2 linked regions of the Haloglycomyces albus DSM 45210 genome follow. The main gene of each other region encodes a partner of the protein of the gene in region 2 in a complex. Links are inferred from orthologs where the notes say so. Each region holds a gene or a part of one and is shown on either strand. Other genes may lie near its edges.

Region 1 (3,137 bases), 870 kb from region 2 along the record:
TCTATCTTCCCCAATCCTGGTGCGCCGATTCCGGCCGCCGCGCGGCAGCAGGCATCGACGAGGACGTCGAATTCGCTACCAAGGGTCAGATGGCGGCGGCCATGACCGCTACGTGGGCCGACCGGATCGGGTCAGAAGCGATCAGTGCGGCCACCGGTAACGCCGTCTACGGGCAATCCCCTGACCTCAAGGACGAACTCTGGAAGCAACAGATCCCGTTCGTTCTCGCCGTCAAGGCCACCACCCGGATCCGCACCCGCCCCCCGACGGCGAGCCGAACCAGCCGGACGGGTCACCGATTGGCTCCCGGACGACTCCTGGCAGACCCGAGCGATCGGACAGGGCGCCAAAGGAAGGCGCACCTACCGGTGGGCGATGGTCACCTTCGACGACCCCGACCACGCGGACGGATACCGTTACCTGCTGGTTCGCGAAAACCGCTCCACCGGTGAACGAGCGTTCTACCACGCCTGGTGGCCCACACCGGCCGGACTGGCCCAACTGATCCACGTTGCCGGATCACGCTGGTCGATCGAAGAGGCCTTCCAACACGCCAAAAGCTGCCACGGACTCGACCACCATCAGGTACGGACCTGGACGTCCACCTACCGACACCTGACATTCGTCATCACGGCGTTTCTCATCCATCTGATCGCCACGCTCCAGTTCAGAACCACCAACCAGTCACAAGACGTCGACCCGATCAGCCTGCCCCACACCGCTCACTTGATTGCCGTGTTCTGCCTATCCATGCGCGCCACCGTACAACAGGTTATAGCCTGGTCAGACAGAAAACGAAGACACGCACGAACAGCAAAAGAATGCCACTACAAGCGACGAGACGACCACCTCCCACCGCTAAAACACAAACTACGGCTAGAGTACTAACGGCTAATCCACGTCACTCTGCTTATCGCGCTATACATCAGAGCACCATCGTCACCTCACGGCGAAGCAAGGCACAGCCGGATTCGCCTGAGCCCAAGCGGCAGCACCAAAGCCGCCCACAAAAATCGATGTCCAGTCGTGTCGATGTCGTGATACTTTACAGCCCAATTGATTAAACATGAACAATACATTGGATCGAGAAATATGAGCATTATGTTTGACGTTGGGGACACAACAATCTGGAATCCCTCAAATGGACCGGGCCGTCTATTTGTCGCGATCAAATCAGCTTTGGAAACGGACCACAATCTCGATTCTGGTATCAGTAACATTACTTCCGATGAGTGCAAGATTGACCCACCCGTTTTGCGGTCCTTCCTATCAACACTGATCGACTCTGGCCTGTACAGACATGATGTCGGCGGCCTCTTGCAGGAAGGGTTCATCATCACCAGTTTGGCGCTGCTGAACCGATGTGGAGATAATGCCTCTGATCTCATCGAGGCGTCCGGGATCTCGCCGGATCGTATAGACCAACTGGATACCTATGGACTTGCTTGGTAGTTCATTGAATTGAGACACGCCCGTAGGCCCAGCCCCAACGAACTCATCTTTCCTGTTCCGGTAGCAGTTCCGTCAACAACTCCTCCACCCGAGCCCTGATGTCGTCCCGGATCGGACGAACCGCTTCGACTCCTTGCCCGGCGGGGTCCGCAAGATCCCAATCGAGGTAACGCTTACCGGGAAACACCGGGCAGGCGTCACCGCAGCCCATGGTTATGCAGACGTCAGAGGCTTCCACCGCGTCGGTAGTGAGGATCTTGGGCTCCTGCTGGGTGATGTCGATGCCGACTTCCGCCATCGCTTCGACGGCAGCCGGATTGACCGCATCGGCCGGATCCGATCCAGCCGAGCGAACCTCGACACGGTTACCGGCCAGATGCCTCAGCCAACCGGCGGCCATCTGTGACCGGCCCGCATTGTGGACGCACACGAACAGCACGGACGGTATCTCGGACATGCTAGTCATCCTTTGCTTGGTTGTGTCGAGGGCCAATTTTCAATGCCCAGCGATAGACGGCTCGTCTTGATCGATGCGACCGTAACCGAAGAGTCCATAGAGCACCACATCATGCCCGCAGGGCGTCGTCTGGATTGCGGAAGAACTTACGTGCCCACAGGCTGACGTATACCAAGGCGACCAATACCGGCACTTCGATCAAGGGACCAACGACACCGGCCAGTGCTTGCCCAGAGGTGACGCCGAAGGTCGCAATGGCCACTGCGATGGCCAGTTCGAAATTGTTACCGGCGGCGGTGAAGGCAAGGGTCGCCGTGCGATCGTACGGCAAACCGATCGCCCTGCCGAGTAGGAACGACCCGGCCCACATTGCGGCGAAGTACACCAACAACGGTAGGGCAATACGGGCGACGTCGCCTGGGCGAGTCGTGATGGCCTCGCCTTGGAGGGCAAAGAGAATCACGATGGTGAACAGTAGCCCGTAGAGGGCAAACGGTCCGATCTTGGGAATGAAGTTGTCTTCATACCATTCGCGGCCCCGGGATCGCTCCCCGAATTTCCGCGTGAGATATCCGGCGGCCAGCGGAATTCCCAAGAAAACAGCGGTATTCAGAGCGATTTCGAATCCAGAGACGTCAAGACCGGCACCTTCGAGACCCAACCAGTTCGGCAGGGCCGACAGGTACAGCCAACCGAGGAATCCGAAAGCGAGTACCTGAAAAATCGAGTTCAGGGCGATGAGGACGGTAGCGGCTTCGCGGTCCCCACAGGCGAGGTCATTCCAGATGATGACCATGGCGATGCAACGGGCCAATCCGACAATGATCAGTCCGGTGCGGAACTCCGGTAGATCCGCCAAGAAGGTCCAGGCGAGCGCGAACATGACGGCGGGGCCGACCAGCCAGTTGAGGATCAGCGACGAGATCAGCAGTTTTCTGTCGCCGGTGACGGTGTCCAGCCGGTCGTAGCGGACTTTGGCGAGGACGGGGTACATCATCAGGAGGAGCCCGGCGGCGATGGGCATGGAGATGCCTCCGATTTCCACCGATTCCAGGGCGCTTTCGATTCCGGGTACCCAGCGTCCCAGAGCGAGGCCGGCGAGCATGGCCGCGCCGATCCAGACGGGTAGGTATTTGTCGAGGGTGGAGAGTTGTCCACCCGTTTTGTTTGTTTGGGGTGTTTCGACGTCCGTGCTCATGCAGTGGTTACCTCACGGGTGGAAAGGACT
Region 2 (3,259 bases):
CGAGACCGAGACCGTTATTGGCCAAGGTGGCGGTCAGATAAAGAACGAGGATCCCTTGCAGCCCGTAGAAACTGAACCGTTCCCACATTTCCGTACCGAACAGGACCGCCAGGCCGCCCGGATGCCCGAGAAAGCGACGGTCGTTCGCAGCGGGCACCGCGTTGTTACGCCCGGAGTCGGCGACTCCGGCGGGTTCGGAATGACGCATGGGGAGCTCTCCTCGCTGTCCAAATACCGGTCACAACCGCTTACTCACACAGATCCTCCATAACGGAACGACGTGGTCAGGATCGGCGTAATGTCGTCGGGCAATAATCACGTTCACCTCCAGGTCGTCTCACCGGCGTGAACCCCAGTGTGCTCGTGACGGTACCCAGCGTGCGGTTGTTTTTCGAATCTAACTCTCAAAATCCTCCGCGACGAGAAAATGTTTCGAACAGAACACCAGGTGGCATATGACAACCGAGCTGATGGCAACAGGACGGCACTAACCCTCAAGAGTCGTAAACCTGACAGGGTGCGGGCGTGTTCGGCGACCATCTCTCGGTAAATCGAAGTAACCTTGACAGGTGGAACAGAGGCGTATTGAGAACCTCACCTTGGACTCCCTGGATCGGCTACCACGCAAATGCCGGCACTGCATATTCTGGGAGCTCTCCCCCGTCTGTGCCGATGCCGCCGCTGAGGTCGGAGACCCCTCACTGGAGAAGGAAGCCTGGATTTCACAGACGCTCCTCCAATGGGGATCATGCGGACGACTCGCCTTCCAGGGTAAAAAACTCGCCGGATTCATCATGTACGCCTCCCCCAAGTTCGTCCCGCGTGCCGAGGAATTCCCGTCCGGACCGGTATCCACCGACGCCGCGCTCATCATGACCGCCTACGTGGCACCGGAACTGACAGGACGGGGTCTCGGGCGACAACTGATTCAAGCGGCGGCCACCGACGTGCGGCGCAAAGGACTGTACGCATTGGAGGCTTTCGGCGACGCACGGGGAGAAGGGGAAGCCTGCGTGGCTCCGGCCGACTTCTTCCGCTCGGTAGGGTTCAAAACCGTCACTCCCGACCACGGCTACCCCCGATTGCGCCTGGAGATGCACAGCGCCATCGCCAGCGACGCCGAAGCGGCCAACGAGAACGACATGGAATCCGAATTCGACCTACTGCTACTCGATACCGGGCACATCGACATGATTCGCGAATACGAGTCCTCGTAGTCAGAGCTCATCGCTCGGTCTCATCGACACCGACAGGGCACGCAAAAGCCGCGAGCGCCATTAGCGCTCGCGGCTTTAAATCTATGGAACCGCTCCACCAAGACCTAGGAAGCTTCCAGCGAAGCCTCGACTACCACACAAGTCCTTTACGTCACTGGCGAGCTTCCAGCGAAGCGCAGAAGCGGTAGAGCTGGCTGTGTTCCCTACAGAGCTCAACCACCATGAATACCCCGACGAAACTGGCGAGCTTCCAGCGAAGCGCAGAAGCGGTAGAGCTGGAGGGGAGCTCAGGTTGTTCCAGGTGCTGCAGATTTGCGCGAGGAGGATTCGTCGCGACCTTCAGGTCGTGAGAATCCCCCACAGCGTAAATATGGAGTGCCTGGGGCAAGCTGAGCGGTCACCTTACTTCAAACCAGCGAACTTTTTGATGACCGGTTTGGAGTTGGCTCCTACCATTTGGTCGGCGGCTTTGCCGTCCTTGAACAGGATCATGGTCGGAATGCTCATGACGCTGAACTGACGGGCAATGTCCGGGTTGGCGTCTACGTCCAACTTGCGGATGTCGACCTCGTCGGTTTCGTTGGCCAGTTCGTCCAGGACCGGCGCGACTTTGCGGCACGGGCCGCACCAGGTCGCCCAGAAGTCGACCAGAACCGGTTTGTCCGACTGCAGCACTTCGGCTTCGAATTCGTCGGTGGTTACGGGTACGGCCTTACCGGCGGCTCCGGATTTCGTGTCAGCCATGATTTCTCTCCTTGCGATCGGGAAGGTACTACAAGTAGTTGTCAACGTCGAGCGCTGCCATGCAACCGGTTCCGGCTGCCGTCACCGCTTGTTGATAGAACGGGTCGGTCAGGTCGCCGGCGGCGAAGACGCCCGGCAGGTTCGTGCGAGTCGAGCCCGGCTGCGTGACGACGTAGCCGTTGTCGTCGAGGTCGACCTGGCCTTTGAACAGGTCGGAACGCGGGTCGTGGCCGATTGCCAGGAACACCCCGGTCACATCGTCCATCACGCTTTCCTCACCGGTCACGGTGTCTTTGATCTGAAGGCCGGAGACCTTCTTGTCTTCGCCCAGAATCTCGGTAACGACGCTGTTCCAGCGAACGTCGATCTTCGGGTTGTCCATGGCCCGCTCGGCCATGATGCGTGAGGCCCGGAAGGTGTCACGGCGGTGTACGATCGTCACCTTTTCAGCGAACTTGGTGAGGAACGTGGCTTCCTCCATGGCGGTGTCACCGCCACCGACCACGACGATGTGCTGGTCGCGGAAGAAGAAGCCGTCGCAGGTGGCGCAGGCCGACACTCCGTGCCCCATGTATTCGTCCTCGCCGGGGACGCCGAGTTTACGGAAGGCCGAGCCGGTGGACAGAATGACCGTACGGGCACGGTATTCCTGGTCGCCGACCCAGACGCGCTTGATGGTGTCTTCCAACTCCATGCGGCTGACGTCTTCGGGAACGAGCTCGGCACCGAAGCGTTTGGCTTGTTTCCGCATTTCATCCATGAGATCGGGTCCCATGATGCCGTCCACAAACCCCGGGTAGTTCTCCACGTCGGTGGTGTCCATCAGCGCCCCACCGAACTGCGAGCCTTCAAACACCAGCGGTTTGAGGTCCGCACGTGCGGTGTAGACCGCAGCGGTGTAGCCTGCCGGTCCCGAACCGACGATGATCACGTCTCGTACTTCTTCAGTCTCGCTCACAGCAATCTCCTGGGGCTTAAGTCTGTTTCAATTAGCTAACGCCAGTGCCGGTTGGCCTATTCCCCTCTAGGCTGACATGTGCCGCCAGTCACGCACCGGGCACGTCCGGCCGCTGTCGGTCCGCTCCCGTCGGTGTGTTCAGTCGGAGATGTAGAGCTCGTTGATGATGCCGTCGCTGCATTCGGGACCTACCGCTACTGCGGTGTCTCCCGAATCCGAGGCCAGTAGGAACACCACGGCCGGTTCGCCGTCGAAGGTGGCGAAATCAGCCACGAGTGGGAGGGCGTAGGTTTCCAGGATCGCTTTCTGGCAATCCCGCCAGGAGGATGAATCCGCGATC

The links.
Region 1: the proteins of trxA (region 2) and HALAL_RS0108750 are in contact, whole or in part, in an NMR structure (PDB 2IPA), measured with the Bacillus subtilis proteins. The link is inferred for Haloglycomyces albus DSM 45210 from one-to-one orthologs.

The regions. Positions count from the first base shown.
Region 1 is NZ_AZUQ01000001.1:1,864,690-1,867,826, reverse strand. Bases 208-3,024 are described here. They hold HALAL_RS0108750 (arsenate reductase/protein-tyrosine-phosphatase family protein), read right to left. Parts: upstream 1,919-3,024; coding sequence 1,496-1,918; downstream 208-1,495. Other genes in these bases: arsB (ACR3 family arsenite efflux transporter), read right to left, coding at 2,019-3,024; HALAL_RS0108755 (DUF6086 family protein), read left to right, coding at 1,093-1,452; HALAL_RS17565 (hypothetical protein), read left to right, coding at 376-888; HALAL_RS16780 (IS701 family transposase), read left to right, coding at 208-452. In the rest of the region: more of HALAL_RS16780, read left to right, coding at 1-207; more of arsB, read right to left, coding at 3,025-3,107; HALAL_RS0108740 (ArsR/SmtB family transcription factor), read right to left, coding at 3,104-3,137. UniProt on the Bacillus subtilis protein: Catalyzes the reduction of arsenate [As(V)] to arsenite [As(III)]. In vitro, can dephosphorylate para-nitrophenyl phosphate (pNPP).
Region 2 is NZ_AZUQ01000001.1:996,639-999,897, forward strand. What follows is about bases 291-3,229. They hold trxA (thioredoxin), read right to left. Parts: upstream 1,962-3,229; coding sequence 1,620-1,961; downstream 291-1,619. Other genes in these bases: HALAL_RS0104695 (GNAT family N-acetyltransferase), read left to right, coding at 570-1,217; trxB (thioredoxin-disulfide reductase), read right to left, coding at 1,990-2,919; HALAL_RS0104710 (hypothetical protein), read right to left, coding at 3,058-3,229. Outside these bases: HALAL_RS0104690 (peptide MFS transporter), read right to left, coding at 1-208; more of HALAL_RS0104710, read right to left, coding at 3,230-3,259. UniProt on the Bacillus subtilis protein: Participates in various redox reactions through the reversible oxidation of its active center dithiol to a disulfide and catalyzes dithiol-disulfide exchange reactions.